DNA from 3 places in the Paenibacillus sp. LRG-1 genome. Region 1 is predicted to be linked to each of the others. Evidence: a T-box and tRNA genes for the amino acid it is inferred to sense, from the RefSeq annotation. Region 1 holds a T-box; the other regions hold tRNA genes.
The links. The T-box of region 1 lies ahead of leuS (leucine--tRNA ligase). A T-box ahead of a tRNA ligase gene usually reads a tRNA of that ligase, here a tRNA-Leu.
Positions count from the first base shown of each region.

Region 2: it encodes a tRNA-Leu, which carries the amino acid that the T-box ahead of leuS (leucine--tRNA ligase) is inferred to sense. The anticodon was not compared.
Region 3: it encodes a tRNA-Leu, which carries the amino acid that the T-box ahead of leuS (leucine--tRNA ligase) is inferred to sense. The anticodon was not compared.

Region 1 covers NZ_CM170126.1:4,113,602-4,118,916, reverse strand. The annotation lists gene yqeK (bis(5'-nucleosyl)-tetraphosphatase (symmetrical) YqeK) at 1-235, shown strand, start outside; gene rsfS (ribosome silencing factor) at 232-579, shown strand; gene ACUUJN_RS18130 (CvfB family protein) at 576-1,484, shown strand; gene ACUUJN_RS18125 (class I SAM-dependent DNA methyltransferase) at 1,488-2,261, shown strand; gene ACUUJN_RS18120 (tautomerase family protein) at 2,334-2,723, opposite strand; T-box leader at 2,908-3,165, shown strand; gene leuS (leucine--tRNA ligase) at 3,227-5,315, shown strand, end outside.
Region 2 covers NZ_CM170126.1:2,041,574-2,046,888, reverse strand. The annotation lists gene ACUUJN_RS09205 (MFS transporter) at 71-1,570, shown strand; tRNA gene ACUUJN_RS09200 (tRNA-Leu) at 1,996-2,079, opposite strand; gene ACUUJN_RS09195 (YhjD family protein) at 2,300-2,836, shown strand; gene ACUUJN_RS09190 (carboxymuconolactone decarboxylase family protein) at 2,979-3,308, opposite strand; gene ACUUJN_RS09185 (hypothetical protein) at 3,426-3,647, opposite strand; gene ACUUJN_RS09180 (hypothetical protein) at 3,787-4,131, opposite strand; gene ACUUJN_RS09175 (xanthine phosphoribosyltransferase) at 4,233-4,805, opposite strand; gene ACUUJN_RS09170 (DedA family protein) at 4,890-5,315, opposite strand, start outside.
Region 3 covers NZ_CM170126.1:1,954,971-1,960,285, forward strand. The annotation lists gene ACUUJN_RS08745 (hypothetical protein) at 1-392, shown strand, start outside; gene ACUUJN_RS08750 (GNAT family N-acetyltransferase) at 463-984, shown strand; gene ACUUJN_RS08755 (N-acetyltransferase) at 1,081-1,518, opposite strand; tRNA gene ACUUJN_RS08760 (tRNA-Leu) at 1,895-1,979, shown strand; gene ACUUJN_RS08765 (NAD(P)H-dependent oxidoreductase) at 2,073-2,603, opposite strand; gene ACUUJN_RS08770 (winged helix-turn-helix transcriptional regulator) at 2,801-3,157, shown strand; gene fabV (enoyl-ACP reductase FabV) at 3,321-4,502, shown strand; gene ACUUJN_RS08780 (hypothetical protein) at 4,616-4,819, opposite strand; gene ACUUJN_RS08785 (sn-glycerol-1-phosphate dehydrogenase) at 4,988-5,315, shown strand, end outside.

The DNA of each region.
Region 1 (5,315 bases):
GCTGGATAAAGTCGTGTGTCTCGCTGATTACATCGAACCGGGACGGGATTTTCCGGGGGTTGAGCATATCCGTAAACAGGCAAAGAAAAGCTTGGAGCAGGGCCTTATCGCTGGATTTGACTCCACGATTACATTGTTGCTGGAAAAGAAAAAGGTTATTTTTCCACTGACAGTCTTGTCGCGCAATGACTTGATTCAACAACTAAAACAGAGAAAAACGGAGGTTCATGAATGACCCTAACTAATGAGCAATTAATGCAAACAGCGGTTGATGCTGCAAATGATAAAAAGGCAATGAATATTGTCGCACTGGATTTGCGGGGAATATCACTAGTAGCTGATTATTTTGTCATCTGCCACGGTAATTCGGATACACAGGTACAGGCGATTGCAACAGAAATTCGCAAACGCGCTCATGATGAAGGTGTAACCATCAAAGGAATCGAAGGAATGGATTCCGCCCGTTGGGTGCTAATGGATTTGGGGGATGTCGTAGTGCATGTCTTCCATCGCGACGAGCGCGAATACTATAACATTGAACGACTCTGGTCGGATGCTAAGGTTGTGGAAAAGGTATGAGTTTGATCGCCGGTACTTATGTCACCATTATGGTGGATCGTGAGGTATCTCCTTTCGGTTATTTTCTCACTGTTGGTGAGCAGGATGTGCTGCTGCATTATACGGAGCTGACACGTGAAATCGAAGTTGGTGAACGGTTGGAGGTATTTATTTTTCACGATACAGAGGACCGTTTGGCCGCAACTATGAAAAAGCCGTTCTTGTCGTTGGGCGAAATGGCAAAGCTTGAGGTGGCCGATGTGCATCCGCGTTTGGGTTGTTTCCTGGAGATGGGATTGGGTCGTCAGCTTTTGCTGCCGATTCGTGAGTTGCCAGAAAACCGAGATTTGCATCCTCGTGTGGGCGACTACGTGTATGCCATTATGGAGCATGACAAGCAAGGCAGACTGCGGGCTAAGCTGGCAGGGGAACAGGAGCTGGCTCCGTTGTGCTTCCACGCCCCTGATTCGTGGCTGAATACGTGGGTGCAGGCGACTGTGTACAAGCCGCTTCAGATGGGCACATTCGTCCTGGTGAACGGAGGTGTGCTTGGTTTTGGCGCGATTGGAATGATTCATTCCTCGGAGCGTAACCGGATGCTTCGCTTGGGCGAAGAGGTCAAGGTACGGGTCACGCTTGTTCGGGAAGACGGTCGGGTCAATCTGGCGATGTCACCACGCAAGGAAGTAGGCCGTGATGAGGATGCGGAGCGGTTGATTGCTTTTCTGAAAGAGCGTCCGGGCGGCGGCATGCCTTATTCCGACGCAACACCGCCGGATATTATCAAGCAACGGTTTGGTATCAGTAAATCCGCCTTCAAGCGTGCGATGGGCAAGCTGATGAAGGAAGGACTGGTTACACAAAAGGAAAACTGGACCTACCTGGTGGAGAATATACCTGAACCGAAGGACGGGAATGGGGAATAAAAAATGGCTTCTTACCGGAAGTTTGCCTATGTGTATGATGAGCTGATGCAGGACATGCCGTACCCGGACTGGTTGCGCTTTGCACGGCAGGCTTGGGATCAGTACGGTATGCCTCATACGGTGGCCGAGCTGGGCTGCGGAACGGGTTCAATTACGATCCCCCTGGTTAACTCGGGCTTCGAGGTGGCTGGAATCGACTTATCCTCTGACATGCTGGCAGTAGCCCGTCGCAAAATGGAAACCACTCCACAGGGACAGCGATTGTTTCGTGAGGGAAGCGTTCGCTGGATACAGCAGGATATGAGAGAATGGATTTTACCCGAGCCTGTGGATTCTGTAATTTCTTTTTGCGATTGTCTGAATTACTTGTTGGAGGAAGAAGATATAATTTCTACTCTTCGCAGAACGCATGCTGGTCTAAAGCCTGGCGGAACCTTCTTGTTCGATGTACATCATCCTCAGACGTTTTTACGTTATGATGAAGAGCAACCATTCGTACTGGATGAACGCTCTATCTCGTATATCTGGACATGTGCGTTGGACACTCCCCGTTGTGAAATTGAGCATCATCTTAGTATCTTTGCGAAAGCAGAACAAGAAGGACGCGATCTATACCAGCGTTTCGAGGAAATACATGTTCAACGTGCCTATGACCCAGACTGGATGAAGGCAGAATTGTCCAAAGCGGGTTTTCGTGATGTGAAGGTATATGCGGATTTTGAATGGGTAGAAGCAGAAGATGACGCGGCGAGACTGTTTTATGTTGCTGTAAAATAGCAAGGCTTCATTTAGCGAGTATGGGAAAAGAAAGACGCTTTTCATGATGACATGAAGGGCGTCTTTTTGCACTCATATATTCACTTTATAGCTCAGCTGAAGCTCATCACCCGGTACACCCCGAATGCCCCAGTTCTGTTTGGGTGTTTCAAATATAGTAATCTCAAGATCCTGTGGAGAAATACCCAAAAGATCGTTAATTCTTTGGAATAACAGGTTAATGAGTTGCTTCTTAGCTTCTGTCGTTCTGCCTTCAAAGATACTGATTTCAATAATGGTGTACGCCTCAGAGCGACCATCGGCATATATAAAGTCTTCCTGATCCATAGGAAAAAAACGATGAAACCTCTTGTCAGGAGGATATTTGAACGCATCCACCACAGCAGAATGAATCACCTCTGAAAGTTGCTTTTTGATTGGATTTAGAGTTTCTTTTATTCCGTAAATTTTAATCTGTGCCATTTCTCAGCTCACCTTTCTTATCTCAACTCATCTCAACTTGAAGCGATTTAATTCGAAATCATTATAAAACATTCGTATGCATGTGTCATGAACAATTAGTATGAAGAGGGTCTTTAACACCAAAGGTAGTCCTTATTTGACTTTTTTCGCGGTTTTCAATATAATAGTGCCATTATTAACGGTTAAACAATCGCTGATGAGGAATAGTAGCTTTGTCTGGACATGTAGAGAGCTGGCGGGTGGTGCAAGCCGGTTGACAGTGCAAAGTGAACTCGCCTCGGAGATATGCGTCCAACGCAGGAACGCCCTATACAGGTGCTTGTATCCTGTTATTAACCCGCATCGGATCACCTCCGTTATCAGGTGCAAAGGGAGTAGAACGCGAAGAACGCTTTCTGCTAACTAGGGTGGTACCACGGGAATATAACCTCTCGTCCCTAGCGCTGACACGCTACGGGATGCAGAGGTTTTTTTGTTGCATACCGTTTGAGGAGGAAAAGACAATGACAGACACACAGCCGAAGCACGGCTATCAACCGCAAAGTATTGAACCAAAATGGCAGAAATATTGGGATGAGAACAAGACGTTCCGTACCGGGGAAGAGCCGGGCAAACCGAAGTTTTATGCTTTGGATATGTTTCCGTACCCATCTGGAGCCGGCCTACATGTAGGCCACCCAGAGGGCTACACAGCTACGGATATTGTTTCACGATATAAAAGAATGCGCGGCTACAACGTACTGCATCCGATGGGTTGGGACGCCTTCGGTCTGCCTGCCGAGCAGCATGCGCTGGATACAGGGGAGCACCCACGCGAAATTACGGTGAAAAATGTAAATAACTTCCGCCGTCAAATCAAATCGCTCGGCTTCTCCTACGACTGGGATCGTGAAATCAGCACGACGGATCCTGATTATTACAAATGGACACAGTGGATCTTCATCCAGCTGTACAAGCGCGGCCTTGCATATGTAGCTGAAGTACCTGTGAACTGGTGCCCGGCGCTGGGAACGGTGCTAGCGAATGAAGAAGTTATTGACGGTAAGAGTGAGCGTGGCGGTCATCCGGTCGTCCGTAAACCAATGCGTCAATGGATGCTGAAAATTACGGAATACGCGGATCGTCTGCTGGAGGATCTGGAGGAACTGGATTGGTCTGAGAGTATTAAGGATATGCAGCGGAACTGGATCGGTAAGTCTACCGGGGCAGAGGTTCGTTTTCCAATTGAAGGCTATGACGAGCAACTCACAGTATTTACAACCCGTCCAGATACACTGTTCGGCGCAAGCTACTGTGTGCTGGCACCAGAGCAGGAATTGGTGGATATTATCACTACGCCTGAGCAAAAGGATGCTGTGCAACAGTACCGTGAACAAGCTGCTCGTAAAAGCGATCTGGAGCGTACGGATCTGGCCAAGGATAAAACAGGCGTATTCACAGGAGCTTATGCAGTGAACCCGGTGAACGGCGAAAAGCTGCCGATCTGGATTGCTGACTATGTACTTGCAGGCTACGGAACTGGAGCGATTATGGCTGTACCTGCTCACGATGCGCGTGACTGGGAATTTGCCAAGCAATTCGGATTGAATATCATTGAGGTTGTCCAAGGTGGAGATGTGGCTAATGAGCCATATACTGAGGATGGACCGCACGTCAATTCCGGCCCGCTGAATGGACTTACCAACGAGGAAGCGATTCCGAAGATGATTGAATGGCTGGAAGCCGAGGGCAAAGGACACGGCAAAGTCACCTATCGCCTGCGTGACTGGCTGTTCAGCCGTCAACGCTATTGGGGCGAGCCGATTCCGGTAATTCATCTAGAGGATGGAACGATCAAAACGGTTCCTGAGGACCAACTTCCGCTCGTACTGCCGGAGATGGACAATATCAAGCCTTCAGGTACAGGTGAATCCCCGCTGGCGAACGCAACAGATTGGATCGAAACCATTGATCCTGAGACAGGTATGAAAGCACGCCGCGAGACAAATACAATGCCGCAATGGGCAGGCAGTTGCTGGTATTACCTGCGCTTTATTGATCCGAAAAATGACAAAGAGCTTGTATCCAAAGAGAAACAACGTGAATGGATGCCTGTTGATTTGTATATTGGCGGAGCGGAACATGCGGTTCTTCACTTGCTGTATGCCCGTTTCTGGCATAAGGTACTGTATGATATCGGCGTAGTGGAAACGAAAGAGCCTTTTTATAAGCTGGTCAACCAGGGTATGATTTTGGGCAACAACAATGAAAAAATGAGTAAATCACGCGGTAATGTCATTAATCCTGATGATATTGTCAATACGTTTGGCGCCGATACGCTGCGTATTTATGAGATGTTTATGGGGCCGCTGGAAGCGACCAAGCCATGGAATGAGAATGGGGTAGAGGGAGCACATCGTTTTCTGTCCCGCGTATGGCGCCTGTTTGTTTCCGAGGATGGTAGCCTGAACGATAAAATTACAAATGACGGCGTTAGCGATGAGTTCAATCGTACTTGGCATAAAACGCTGAAAAAAGTAACCGAAGATCTGGATGCACTGCGCTTCAATACAGCGATCAGCCAGCTGATGATCTTCACCAACGATGCATACA
Region 2 (5,315 bases), 2.1 Mb from region 1:
CTATAGGGTAACCCTATAGATTAAGGTTTTAAATTGTAATAACTTAAATTTGTATTCACGGAGGAACAACATGTCTAAATTCAAACGCTGGTTGGTTCTAGCTATCGTATCAAGCGCTCTTTTGCTTATTGTGATGGATATGACCATCCTGTATACCGCATTGCCGAGCTTAACCCATGACCTCGGTGCATCAGCGTCAGAAAAATTATGGATTCTCAATGGCTACTCGCTCGTTATGGCGGGTCTGCTGCCAGCAATGGGAACGCTTGGGGACCGCTTGGGTTATAAAAAAATCTTTACCCTCGGGTTGCTTGTATTTGCTGCTGCTTCGCTTACTGCCGCCTTTTCCCCCGTGCCCTTTGTATTGGTGGCGTCTCGAGTTCTTCTTGCAGTCGGAGCGTCTATGATGATGCCCGCTACCTTGTCAATCATTAGGGTTACATTTACAGATGAACGCGAGCGTGGATTCGCGATCGGCATTTGGGGCTCCGTTTCTGCAGGAGGAGCAGGACTAGGTCCTATCGTCGGCGGGCTTCTTTTAGAGCATTTTTGGTGGGGTTCTGTATTTTTGATTAATTTGCCGATTGCGATCATTGCTTTTGCATTAACTCTGATTTATGTTCCAAAACATGCGGGCAATAAAGAGAAAAAATGGGATCTTACCGGCTCCATCCAAATCATGATCGCCATGGTGGGACTCATCTATTCCATCAAAGAGTTTGCCCGTCGTGACGGGTCTCCAATATTGGCCGTAATAGGTGCGGTTATCGGCGTCTTGGCACTTATCATCTTTATCCGTCGTCAAAATAAAAGCGCTAGCCCTCTTATTGATCTTACTTTATTTAAAATTACAAGGTTCAGCACCGGATTTATAACTGCCTTGGTGGGTGCATTTACACAGATGGGGATTCAATATATTGTAACCCAGCGTCTTCAACTGGTGGAAGGTCTGTCGCCTCTCCAAGCAGGACTGTACACGATCAGCATACCGATTGCATCTCTCATTGCCGGCCCCTTAACCGGGTCCATATTGCATCGCTATGACGTTATCCGTATTAAAAGCTCCTCTCTTCTGATTGCCGGTCTGGGAATGGGCATCTATCTCACGCAATTTAATTCAGGCATGGCCGGGCAGATTCTTGGATTGGCTTTACTTGGTGTGGGTTTGGGAGCAGGTATGACAGCAGCATCTCACTCCATTATGAACTATGCCCCGGCACACAAAGCAGGCATGGCTGCATCGATTGAAGAAGTTGCCTATGAAATGGGGGGAGCATCAGGGATTGCTATCATCGGAAGCATGTCAACTCTTGCGTATTCCCTAGCTATGAAAGTCCCTACGGGACTCCACGTTCCAGCGAATGTGAAAGACAGCCTGGATGAAGCGCTCATAGCTGCAGAGGGTTTGCCTGCCCAGGCTGCAGAAGCACTGAAAGATGCGGGCCGTTCTGCTTTTGATCAATCCTTTTTTGTTATCCTTGTGGGAGTAACTGCAATTTTGGTGGTAGCTTCGCTAGTTGTCCGTTTGGCAGGGGCGCGCTCCAAGAAAAAAAGAGATGTTGAGTTTTGATACAGTTAATTCCATGTAGTTAATTCTAAACAACTGCCGCTACATCTCACGAGCGGCAGTTGTTTTATTTGTTATTTTTTAATCGCCTCCAAAAGTCTCGTATTCAGTAGATTCAATTAGGAAAATTTCGACAGCCATTGGTAAGCATATTGAGTAGATTGAACTGAAATAAGATCAAGCATGGCAAGGCTGGAAAGAAAGAGATAGAAGAGGTGAAAATATCGACTTCATAATAGAAATGGGAAAAAATCCACCGGAATGCGCTTATAAGGTCATTCCAACAGTAGACTTATTATCCTGTTCTCATAGCTTCGGAGAGATTTCTTCGACACAGGTCTTGGGTAACAACTTAAATTTTTTAAGCATACAAAAAGGTCCGCAAACTGCTATAAAAGCAATTCACAAACCTGTATATTATAAGATGATGCGGTCGAGAGGACTCGAACCTCCACGGGGGTTAGCCCACACGGACCTGAACCGTGCGCGTCTGCCAATTCCGCCACGACCGCATATATGTTGTCATATACCTCGAAAGATCTATCTTTCTTAGCGACAAGATAGATCATACCATGCTCATATCAAGATGTCAAACCTTTTATGTTTGTTAATTTCCCCTTGATAAAAAAGGAATAATAAGCTAAAATAAGAACATAAGTTCTCAGGAACGAAGGTTCTTTTTTTCAATCGGTTATGAATTATCATCACATTTTCCTAAGGCGGTGAATGGTAATGACTTCTTTAGATACTACTCAGCATGAATGGTCTCTTGTGAAAAGTTATCTGCTCCTTACCTTTATTCAAAAAGTATTTGAGCGGGACAGCCTAATTCTTGAAGAAAGCGGTATGCTGAAAACCCCTGATCTTTATGTCGAAATGGTTAACGCAGGTGTAGATCGTACCGGAATCCTGCTATCTGAAATAAAACATGAATTTAATAAATATCACATTCATGTTCTAGACATACAACAAAACCACTCCGGCGTTCACGCCACCTATATAAGTAAAGGAAATAAAGAGCAGTTCAATATGGCTATGCCAGCATTCCGTAAAGAAATGTATGAGCGGATGCGAGCATATCTGGGGCTCTCGACCTCCATGCCTCATACAGCCGCCCTTCCTTTACTAGAGAAACATCGCCCCGAATTACCAAACAATTCAACTTCCAAACCCCTACGCATCGTTGAACGAAGTTTGGTTACATCCTCTTTGGCCTATAAGCGTAAAACGTCTCGCCCTGCTGCTTTTGCCGCAAGCAGAAGAGCATAGTCCCCGCACAACAAACACGCAAAAGAAAGAAGCTTCCGCAGACACCAACTGTGCTCGGAAGCTCCTTTCCATAACCATCATATATCAAAATCGATCTATATTCGCTATCACGAAGTATAAGCATATCTATTAATGATTTGCTTTATTGCAACGCCTTCTGTACACGCGTAACCCCTTGACTTAGAGCATGTCCTCCACCTACTGCTGCGGCCACAGCAATGGTCTCCATAATTTCCTGATCACTGGCTCCTTTGGACCGCGCCTCGTCCACGTGATAAAACGTGCATACTTCATTGTTGGCAAATAAGCCAATGCCTAGCGCAATCAGTTGCTTGGTTTTCTCATCTAAGCTGCCGGCTTGAAAGCACTCTCCGGTAAAGCGATGATATGCATGAACTACCTCGGGCAACTGATCTTCCAAATGGCTGATTTGATCCTTGTATGCATGTACTTTTTCGTCCATAACCGTCATTGACACAGCACGTCCTCTCTGTTGGATTTCCCTTCATTACTGTGTCCGATTTAGAGTTTCTGTATGCCTAATGAATCGCTCAGTTATTTTTATCCAACACCCATTTGGAACCCCTTCCTAACCCAGATCTATCGGATTGTGACGCGGCTCGCCGAACGGCTGGTATGTATAACTGCGATCCAACTTGACCACACGTCGATTCTGGCGGCGAATAAGCACCTGTTCATCATCCCATGCCAGTACAATGCCAACAACATCGTTGGACTCCAATCCATCGCGTACGACACGCACCTTTTCACCGGAGAGTCGATAAGCATCCAATTCTTCGTCCATAATCATCCTTGTCCCCTCCTTATTCACTTTTTTAACACAGCAACCATGATTCTATATACATGAAAAAAGTTTAAAAAGAGACCTAAACAATCATTTAGGTCTCTTCTCTCTTACTACTTATATGGATTGCCAACAGAGCGACAAATTATCCCGACTGGTTTACACTGTGATCATGTTCTTTTGTATCGTTCTTCTCGTACCAGAAGTCCAGCACTTGTGCAGACAACACTCGCTGATCTACATACTCCACTTGGTGAGCAGTAAATTCTTCTTTCCAAGAGAAGGACAATTCTTCGCATAGGTTAACCAACGTCAACAACTCAGACCAGGCCACATAGCGTTTATACCAAAAAAACTGAGGATGTTCAATCATATAGGGATACAAATCGTCGAATTCCGTATGCTTACAATCCAAGGCACGCTCAAAGTGTACTTTAGCCGCTGCCAGTTTTTCCAGAAAAAACTGTTCGGTCAATTGTTCTTTCCCCATGTTGCTGCCTCCTCTCCAAAACCTTATCTATATTATAAGCGAAATTGAAGCTCATGCAAAGGTTATTATTAGAAATAAGGATCAGGAGTTTTGAATTGTTACTATTCAGCAAACTCAATCTTGCCGTCAGCTAACGACGAAATTTTGACCAATGACTCTACACGAATACCCTGCTCACGGATGGTTCTCGCTCCGGCCTGAAAGCTTTTTTCCACCGCGACACCGAATCCAATCAACTCCGCTCCGGAGCGTTGAATGATTTTAACCATGCCTCGTGCCGCATCACCATTAGCGATAATATCATCAATGAACAGAACACGATCATCTTCGTGAATAAATTGACGAGACAGCATAATATCCGTAACAATACCTTTAGTAAACGAAGGTACGCGTTCACATAGCGCGTCTGGATCAGCTAATAGGGTCTTTTTACGACGAGCAAATACCAACGGTACACCCAATTCCAATGCTGTCGCAAACCCGATGGCAATGCCTGAGGACTCCACGGTCACTACTCTGGTGATCTTCTCTTCCCGGAAACGTGCTGCGAACTCTCGTCCCATTGCCATTGTCAGCTCTGGATCAACCTGGTGATTAAGCAAACCATCCAGCTTCAGCACCTGATCTGATGCAATCACGCCTTCATTTAAAATTCGTTTCTTTAATACTTCCATTACATGACCTCCCACGACATTCCTATGCGGTAAAAGTACCATACTTCACCCGCCGCTTTCAAGCTGTAGCTGCTTTCCATGCGGTCATGTGACATTTTTTTTACGCTTGTTCCAGAACCATGCGGTGATTCCTCCCACAACGATTAAAAGAATAACGACCAGCCCTATCCGATGCGTCACCTTCTCCATTAGCTTCGCCACCTGCTCCCAATGCATGCCCACCGCATGTCCAATCCCCAAAAATGTACCGCACCACAGCAAAGCTCCTGCTGATGCATAACTGATATAGCGAAAAACGCCTAGACGGGTTGTACCTGCCAGATATGAGGATACATGTCTCAAGCCGGGGACAAAATATCCGAACAGGATTCCCCAGGTACCATAGCGCCCAAACCAATTTTCAGAAGAGGCAATTCTAGAAGGCGTAAGCCTCACCCATTTTCCGTATCGATGCAAAAGTGGTTTGCCCAGCAGACGCCCCAGGGTGTAGCTAAGCATCATACCCGTCAT
Region 3 (5,315 bases), 2.2 Mb from region 1:
TGTCACGTGAATTTGCTGTCCAATTCAGACTGAGAGAACACCCGAGTGTGACAGCAGAGATTCAACTAAAGGCGGATTTAAACAACTTGGCTGCGGAAATTTTGGAAATCAAAGATCAAATTCCGGGATGTGTCTTGTTGCTGAGTTTTTACATGGAAATTCGTGAAATTGAGTCACAATGCAGCCAGATTGAAAATATACTGACCGAAATTTGGAAGCCCGATCTTCGACCGGTACAAACGCTTAGTCAGATTTACGGAGAGAAGACATCTACATACCAAAATAGGATTGAACTCCGATTTTCCAGACAAATTAACGAAGATCAGATGGAAGACATTCCAGAGCTGTTGGAACACATATTGCTGACGCTTATGGAATTAAACAAGGTCTAAAGGGTTAGAGCCCTAATGCAAATGACATTAGTAGACCAACAAGTTAACGTTAGAGGAGTTGAAAGTATAAATGAATGAACTTGAATTCTCTCAAGTATATGCGATTATGGAGGCTTCTTTTCCTGAAACGGAATGCAGGACATTCGAGTCACAGAGGGCTCTGCTTCATCATCCATGTTATCGTTTACTTACCCAAAAGGACGAACAAGGGCAAACAATTGCTTTTTTGGCGGGATGGGAGTTTACAGATTTTCGGTTTGTAGAGCATATTGCCGTAGATTCGGCTATACGAGGTGGCGGGTTAGGTAAAGAGCTTATGAGCAAGTTTATTTCACAGTCCGGTAAACCGGTAGTACTGGAGGTTGAGCCACCAGTGGATGAATGGACCCGGAGAAGAATTGGTTTTTATGAACGTTTGGGATTTCATCTGAACCATTTTGACTATGTACAGCCTCCTTTAAGAGAAGGACAGGCTGATCTGCGGCTTCAAATAATGAGCTATCCAGGTGCGCTGGCTGAACAGGATTTTGCTCCGTTTAAAGAGATTCTATATGCCGAGGTTTATGGCTTAAATAGGAGACTAGACACTTAGTTGTAATAGATAAAAGTAAAAGGCTCTGCTTACGCCGTATTTCTACGGGAGCAGAGCCTTTGTACTACTAGGCTAAAGGTGCTAGGTGCTTCATTATCATTCATGTTTTGTCCATACCATTACAAATTCTTTCTCGTCAGTTTCGGCATCAACAGATTCCGCTTGAATGGTAAATCCATTTTTAGTATAGAAGCTAAATGCTTTCGTGTTCGACTGGTATACCTTTAATTGAATCTCATTATGTTGCTTCTTCACCCAATCTAGTAGTAACTTGCCATAGCCTTTTCTTTGAGAACCAACACGTATAAACAGAGCCGCCAAGTATCCATCCAACATGGAGACGAAGCCGCCAATGCTATGATCATCTTGTATGATAACGTAGTTTTGAGCGAGAGGAAGGTACCTGTTTTCCATCTCGGTAACTTGTGATGCCCAATACTGCGGAGCAATAAAATGATGGGCTTCTATGGAAGCATCTAGCCAGATGGCTGCCAACTCGTTGAACTCTTCCACATTTGCGGGTCTAATCGACATCGTATCTCCTCTTTCACAGTGCAGTATGTAATCTTATAGATGATGCTGAAATAAAAAAGACCGTCCGAGGACGGTCTTTCTACCCGTGGCGCTTATTTAAAGCTTTGATCCGTATCCCGCGCCTCCGTCAACTCTGTAAATTAGAGAATAACGGACCGGGTAAGGGATACGCTCAACATGTGATTATTGATGTTGACGCACCTCCTTTCCTGATGGACCCATTTTACCATATCTGGTTTGTGATATCCAGTGATTTTCTTATATTTACGGAAATGATTCATAGAAAATATAATATAAAAATAGCTTGATTTTATGTTCTATGGAAGATATAATCTAAATTACCGTGATTGAAAACATCGGTGTGAATACATAATATGCGGTCGTGGCGGAATTGGCAGACGCGCACGGTTCAGGTCCGTGTGGGCTAACCCCCCGTGGAGGTTCGAGTCCTCTCGACCGCATCATAGCCTAACATTTACAGGTTCTTGGATTGGCTGGATGCCACCAAGAGCCTGTTTTTATATGGTTAAGATGCGTGTACCATTATAACTATTTTATTTATACTGAAATATATATTTAATATAGTCCTTTGCACTCTGATTAATGTCTTCGTCGCTTGCTTGAAACGAGGCTCCGAAGACAGCGAAATAGGGTAATGTTATGGCGCCAACATGCACTGCGCTTGCCTTAAAAGGTGCTATAACTTCATCTACAGTAAAAGAAACGGAACCAGTAGGTAAGTAATTTTCTTTTTTATCGCCAATGGACATGGCTATCCCTAGCTTCTTTCCTTTTAACTTATCACCCTTTGAACCATAAGCCCATCCATGGGTAAAAACATCATCGAACCACTTTTTTAATAAAGGAGGGTAACTATACCAATACAAAGGGAATTGAAATATGACATTATCGTATGCTTCAAGTAGCTGTTGTTCTTTCAAAACATCAATGCTCCAGTTTGGATACTCTTTATAAATCTCATGAATTGTAATTTCATTGGTATATTGAAGTAATTCTCGTTTCCATCTGTTATTTACTCTAGAATCTTCGATATTGGGATGAGCTAAAATCACAAGAGTTTTCATCATAAATCACCTTTCTTACGTAACATATTTGCCTTTGTAGATGCTCTATTATTATTCTGTATGCTTCAAAAAAAGTAAATACACACAATAAAGTAAGATAGTTACTTGAAAGTATGCATTGGACTTAAAGTGAAGATATGCGATTATAGAATTAATTAGATAAACTTTGTTATTTTTAGCGTTGAAGAGGTGGTACTATGAAACAATATAATTTAGGCATAGAAGCAACACTTGAGATCATCGGAGGTAAATGGAAATCATTAATCATATGTTTATTAATGTCTGGTAGAAAAAGGACAAGTGAATTACAGCGTAGTATTTCAGGCATTTCTCAAAAGGTTCTTATACAGCAACTTCGCGAACTTGAAAAGGATGGTATCATAGGTAGACATGTGTATAATCAAATGCCTCCAAAAGTGGAGTATTATATAACGGAATATGGAATTACAGCAAATGAAATTATTGACTTAATGTGTTCTTGGGGAAGGGCTAATATCCAAATAAGACAACAGCAAGGAGAAGATGTGATGTTGTTAGAAAATGATTCAAAATGAATAGTGGAGTAAAAAAGCGTTGCAGACTATGATGTTTACGGTAGTTTTCTTCGGCTGTCTTCAAGTGTTATGTGTTGAGCCGCAAGCTGATTTGCTATATAGTTATGACTGGACAACCATTACATCCATATTAAATGAATGCTAAAGTAGGGGGACCCTTGCAATGATTATTAAACCGAAAATCCGTGGTTTTATATGTACGACTGCACATCCTGCAGGATGCGCGGCTCATGTTAACCGTCAGATCAACTACATCAAAGAAAGCACATCAATACAAGGAGCTAAAAAGGTGCTTGTGATCGGAGCATCTACTGGATACGGGCTGGCTTCTCGTATTGCTGCGAGCTTCGGTCTGGGAGCGGACACCATAGGGGTATCCTATGAACGTCCTGCATCAGAGGGGCGCACGGCTTCAGCAGGCTGGTATAATACGGTAGCCTTTGAAAGAGCGGCCAGAGCAGCTGGCTACATAGCAGAAAGCATTAATGGAGATGCTTTTTCTCATGAAATTAAGCAGGCGACGTTGAAGCTGGTAAAGGAAAAGCTGGGCAAGGTAGACCTGATTGTATATAGTGTCGCTTCACCGCGACGGACACATCCCGAAACGGGTGAGACCTTTAATTCCGTTCTCAAGCCTATCGGACAGTCTTTTTCTAATAAAACAGTGAATACGAATACAGGTGTCGTATCAGAAATTACGCTAGAACCGGCTACGCAGGAGGAAATTGAGAACACCATTACGGTAATGGGTGGCGAAGATTGGTCCTTGTGGCTGAAAGCGTTGGAAGAAGCTGATCTGCTGGCTGAAGGGGTAACCACACTGGCTTACTCGTATATTGGTCCCGAAATTACGGAGGCTATCTATCGTAAAGGAACCATTGGCCAAGCTAAAAATGATTTGGAAGCTACAGCACATACTTTAACAAGGCAATTGGAGCGTTATCATGGAAAAGCTTACGTTTCTGTGAATAAAGCTTTGGTTACACAATCCAGTTCGGCTATTCCAGTCGTACCTTTGTATATTTCTTTGCTGTTTAAGGTCATGAAGGAAAAGGGACTGCACGAGGGATGTATTGAGCAGGCACAACGTCTGTTCGAGACGCTATACAGTGGGTCCACTGTGGAAACGGATGAAGAAGGACGCATCCGTCTGGATAACTGGGAAATGAGAGACGATGTGCAGCAGGCTGTCAAAGCAGCTTGGTCCGAAATCACTACAGAAAATGTATCTGAATTAGGCGATCTCGAACAATACCGTCTGGATTTCCTTCAATTATTTGGATTCGGGTTTGATGAAATTGATTATGAATTAGATGTTAATCCAGAGGTTGATACAACTTTATAAGTGAATATTTGTAAAACAAAAACGGGTACTCTCAAGCGATGCAATTGCTTAAGAGACCCGTTTTTTATGTATATTGGCAAAAAAACAAGTTGCACTCGTTTCACTAACAGCATTTATCGAGAATTAGACGTGGAAAGTGACTTACGGTGCAGCAAGCGAAAAACGGCAATGGTAATGACAATCCCCGCAACGCCAAAGACTGCAACAGAAGTCAGTGCCCGATAAGCTTGCCAGCCGAACAAAAAAGCAATACCACTGCCAAACGTTGTACCTGCCAGTAACCCAAGTGCACAGGCAATATCCGTTCCAAATTTCATAAACATGTTCCTTTCGAATATATAAATTAAAAAGTAACTTGTACTTTTTCGCTGGACTTGGACACACACTTGTGCGTACAATTAAATAGTAATCGTTTTCAAACGGAATCTATTAATCATTATGGATCATTCTTGTGCAAATTATTCCTTTTTCAGGAGGCTGATGAAATGAATATGAATGAGCAGATCAAGCTGTGGAACGAAGAGGCGCAGGCTAGTAACGCTGATCATCCTCACCGAAAGGTTGAATTGTTTATTGAGGTACGGGATGGAGCACTGGAGTCTGTTGTTCCTTATCTGAACCAACAGGATTATCGTCATGTAACTCTGGTAGAAGATGAGCATACTTCGGCGGCGGCTGGAAAAAAAGTAGCTGAGCTGATTCGTGAGGCAGGTTTGACAGTTGATGTAGTCCGCTTACCTCCGAATGCTGTAGGGGATGTGATTGCTGATGAAACCTACATTATGAAAGTGCTGCTGGGTGTGGCGGATAATA